DNA from 2 places in the Kocuria sp. UBA1838 genome. Region 1 is predicted to be linked to the other one. Evidence: riboswitches for the same ligand, from Rfam matches in the RefSeq annotation. Region 1 holds a riboswitch; the other holds the start of a gene.

Region 1 (2,181 bases):
CGAACACTCGGCGATCGCCCAGGCCCTGCGCTCCGGGACGGCCTCCGAGGTGCGCCGGCTCGTGCTCACGGCGTCCGGCGGACCGTTCCGCGGCATGACGCGCGAGCAGCTCACGCGCGTGACACCCGAACAGGCCCTGCAGCACCCCACGTGGGACATGGGGGTCATGGTCACCACGAACTCCGCGACCATGGTCAACAAGGCACTGGAGGTGCTCGAGGCGAGCCTACTGTTCGACGTCCCCCTGGACCGGATCGACGTCACGGTGCATCCGCAATCGGTCGTGCACTCCATGGTGGAGTTCGTGGACGGATCCACCCTGGCGCAGGCGTCCCCGCCGGACATGCGCCTGCCCATCGCGCTCGGAATCGGCTGGCCCCACCGCGTGACCGGCGCCGCCGCGGGGTGCGACTGGACCCGGGCCGCACAGTGGACGTTCGAACCGCTCGATTCGCAGGCGTTCCCCGCCGTGGAGCTCATGAAGCACGCGGGTTCGCGCGGCGGGACGTGGCCCGCGGTGTTCAACGCCGCCAACGAGCAGGCCGTGCACGCGTTCCACCGCGGGGCGCTCGGCTTCATGCAGATCGTGGACATGGTCGAGCGTGTGCTGGAGGATCACGACGGCGTCACGCGGCCCACCCTCGAGGACGTCCTGGGGGCGGAGGAGTGGGCCCGGGCCCGCGCGGACGAACGTATCGCCGGGATGGCATAGGGCCCTTCCGGCGGTCGCCGGCCCATGGCAGGGCCGTGCTAAAATTCCGAGTGGATGACGAGATCCGGCGCGTAGCTCTGGCTGGCCGGACGGCAACCCTCTCCCGTAGCGGGGTGCCCCAGATGACCATCCGGTCGCGGTTGCAACAGATCACGGCAAGTGCGGTTCCCCGGAAATCAGCACGTGCCCGTCCCGTGTGCCCTCATCCAGGGGGGACTGTTCGCCCCGCGAGTCCCCGTCACAGACCCCTGGAAAGGCATGATCATGCGAACCAAGCGTTTGATTCCCGTCGTGTTGGCCACCACCCTGGGCCTCACCCTCACCGCGTGCGGCGGCGGCTCCGACAACTCGGACCCGGCCGCGGACGGCAAGATCACCGTCGGGATCGTGGGCTCGACCCCCGTGCAGGACGCGTTAAAGCAGGTCGCCGCGGACAACGACATCACGGTCGAGTACGTGGACTTCAGTGACTACAGCCAGCCGAACCCCGCTCTGAAGAGCGGTGACATCGACATGAACTGGTTCCAGCACATCGCGTACCTCGCCGATTACAACAACAACTCCGGGGACACCATCACTCCCGTGGGCTCCACGTCCATCTTCCCGCTGGGGCTGTACTCCAAGAGCGTGAAATCCGTGGGTGACTTCAAGCAGGGTGACGAGATCGCCGTGCCGAACGACTCGATCAACCTGTCCCGCGCCCTGAACCTCTTGCACCAGCAGGGTCTCGTGGAGTTCACCAAGGACACGATCGCCCCCACCGAGCAGGACATCGACACCGCCAAGTCCAAGGTCACGGTCCGCCCGGTCTCCGCCGAGCAGACCGTGCTGTCCATGGACTCCGTGGCCGCCTCCGTGGTCAACAACGACTTCCTGGACCGCGCCAACATCGATCCCGAGTCCGCGCTGGCTCAGGACGATCCCACCGCGGACAGTGCCAAGGTGTACGACAACCTCTTCGCCGCGACCGAGGCGAACGCGGACAACGAGACCCTGAAGAAGGTCGCGAGCTTCTACTACGACGACAAGGTCCAGGACGCCGAGAAGACCGAGACCAAGGGCACCGCGGTGCCCACCAAGGTGGACCAGCAGGAGCTCAAGGACTTGCTGGCCCGCTACTCGCAGGACCTCAAGGAGCAGACCAAGTGAGCCCGTCCGCCACGGCGGACACCCTGGTCAGCTTCCGGGACGTGAGCAAGGTCTTCGTCACGGGGTCCAAACGCCGCCCGCGCACCGTGACCGCGGTGGACTCCGTGGACCTGGACATCCGCCGCGGTGAGATCTTCGCGGTGATCGGCTACTCGGGGGCGGGCAAGTCCACCCTCGTGCGGCTGATCAACGGCCTGGAACCGATCTCGTCCGGGACGCTCGAGGTCGCCGGTAACCGTGTGGACGGGCGCAGCGAGTCCCAGCTGGCGCCCATCCGCCGCAAGATCGGGATGATCTTCCAGCAGTTCAACCTGTTCACG
Region 2 (2,181 bases), on a different contig from region 1:
GCGTCGTCGGCCGTCCCGAAGGGAATCAGATCAAATGGTGACGGTGCCGTCCGGGGTGTCGAACGAGACGGCCATGACCCCGGGGGTGCCATTGGGGGCGCACCAGGTGACGTCCAGCGAGCCCAGGACGTCCTCCACGGGACCGCCGAGCCACTCCGTGACGCGGTCGGGGGAGCCGGCGATCTCCATTCCGCTCAACCGGACGTCCGTGATCCGCGCCTGGGACGGGTGCATCTCGTCCTCGGAATCGAAGTGCACCATGAACGGCAACTGCGGGTCGGAGATCAAACCCTTCACGCCGATCTGATGCCATTCGAGCTGCCGACCGTCGGGGAACAACCGGCCACCGGGCACGGAGGGGCGGCCCAGCTTGGCCTCGAAGGGCGCGAGGTCGGGGACCTCTACGACCCAGCCGAGCCAGCCGCCGCCGGCGTCAGAACGGGCACGGACGGCCTGACCGAACGGCGCCTTCTCCGCGGCGGGGTGCTCGAGCACCGTGACGACCTCCACGTACTGGTGGTCGGTGAGCGGCAGGATCATGTTCCGGGTGCCGAAACGGGGGTGCACACCGCCCTTGACCGGTTCGATCCCCAACCGGTTCGCGATGCGTTCGGTGGTGGCCTCGAGGCCGTCGGGCTGAGCCGCGAAGGAAACGTGATCCAAGTTCATGACGCCATGGTGGCACCGGCCACACGGGCCACCAAATCGAGCGCGAGCCCGGCGAGTGTGTGACCTGCGCCGCCCGGTCCGGTGGGCAGGGCAGGCTCTCCGCACCTCCCGAGACCTGGCATCGGGACGGCTGATCCGGGCGGCGACTGTGTTGGTCCAGGTCAACGAGACGCGCGTCTCAAAGGCTGGTGTTCGAACCGTTCTTCGGGGGCGGGTTGGTCACGGCGCTGGCCATCCCCGTCATCTACCTGACCGGTGTGGGGCCGTTGTTCTTCGTGATGCTCGCGGTGTTCGTGATCGCGGTGCTCACGGGTCTGTTCTACTTCCATCCACGTGAGACGAAGGACCGGGAACTGCACACCCGGGAGATGGAACAGCAGGAACGAGCGGCCACTGACCCCGAGCCCGCTCGCAGCGTCCCCGGCTTGACTCCCGCCCCGCCGGGTTCGGACAATGAGGTAATAGGTCACGAGAGTCAGCGCGAAGCCCCAGCTAGCTGACCGGCAACCCTCCCTTCCGCGGTGGGGTGCCCTGGGTGAGGACCTGGCCGTGGCGTCGACCGACGTCGTGCGGCAAGCGCGGGTCATTGGTGCCCGGTCACAGCACGGGCACCGTGCGGATCGCCACCGGACCCCTGATCCTTCCGAGAAGGAGTACGGCCATGAGCACCGCTCCCACCCCCGACAATCCCCAGGGCTGGTCGTTCGAGACCCGACAGATCCACGCGGGCCAGAACCCCGACCCTGTGACCGGGTCGCGCGCCCTGCCGATCCACCAGACCACGTCCTTCGTGTTCCCGGACGCCCGCACGGCGGCGGCCCGGTTCGCGCTCGAGGAGATGGGTCCCATCTACTCGCGCCTGACCAACCCCACCACGGAGGTCGTGGAGAACCGGGTCGCGTCCCTCGAGGGCGGCGTGGGGGCCCTGATGGTCTCCTCCGGGCAGGCCGCGGCCACGCTCGCGATCCTCAACCTGGGCGGCGCCGGGACCCACGTGGTGGCCAGCCCGTCCCTGTACGGCGGGTCGTACAACCTGCTCAAGCACACGCTGCCGCGCATGGGCGTGGAGACCACGTTCGTCTCGGACCCGGACAATCCCGCGCAGTGGCGGGACGCGGTGCGCGAGAACACCGTGGCGTTCTTCGGTGAATCCATCCCGAACCCCCGCAACGACGTGTTCGACATCGAGACGATCGCCGGGATCGCCCACGAGGCGGGTGTCCCGCTCATCGTGGACAACACGATCGCCACGCCCTACTTGGTGCGGCCCATCGAGTGGGGCGCGGACATCGTGCTGCACTCGGCCACCAAGTTCCTGGGCGGCCACGGCACGGCGATCGGCGGGTTCATCGTGGACACCGGAGCGTTCGACTACTCGCGGGACCCTGAGCGCTTCCCCGGTTTCAACCAACCGGACGAGACGTACAACGGACTCGTCTACGCCCGCGATCTCGGTGCCGACGGGGCCTTCGGCGTCAACCTCTCGTACATCCTCAAAGCGCGCGTGCAGTT

What was found. Region 1 has a riboswitch for S-adenosylmethionine ahead of B3I25_RS11880 (MetQ/NlpA family ABC transporter substrate-binding protein). Riboswitches for the same ligand answer to the same signal wherever they lie in the genome.
Region 2: linked by a shared signal. The riboswitch ahead of B3I25_RS04375 (bifunctional o-acetylhomoserine/o-acetylserine sulfhydrylase) and the one ahead of B3I25_RS11880 (MetQ/NlpA family ABC transporter substrate-binding protein) in region 1 are both predicted to bind S-adenosylmethionine.

The regions. Positions count from the first base shown of each region.
Region 1 is NZ_DDIY01000019.1:38,111-40,291, forward strand. It holds gene dxr (1-deoxy-D-xylulose-5-phosphate reductoisomerase) at 1-712, shown strand, start outside; SAM riboswitch class IV at 766-880, shown strand; gene B3I25_RS11880 (MetQ/NlpA family ABC transporter substrate-binding protein) at 977-1,861, shown strand; gene B3I25_RS11885 (methionine ABC transporter ATP-binding protein) at 1,858-2,181, shown strand, end outside.
Region 2 is NZ_DDIY01000006.1:250,369-252,549, forward strand. It holds gene B3I25_RS04365 (VOC family protein) at 31-669, opposite strand; gene B3I25_RS04370 (hypothetical protein) at 858-1,169, shown strand; SAM riboswitch class IV at 1,134-1,254, shown strand; gene B3I25_RS04375 (bifunctional o-acetylhomoserine/o-acetylserine sulfhydrylase) at 1,331-2,181, shown strand, end outside.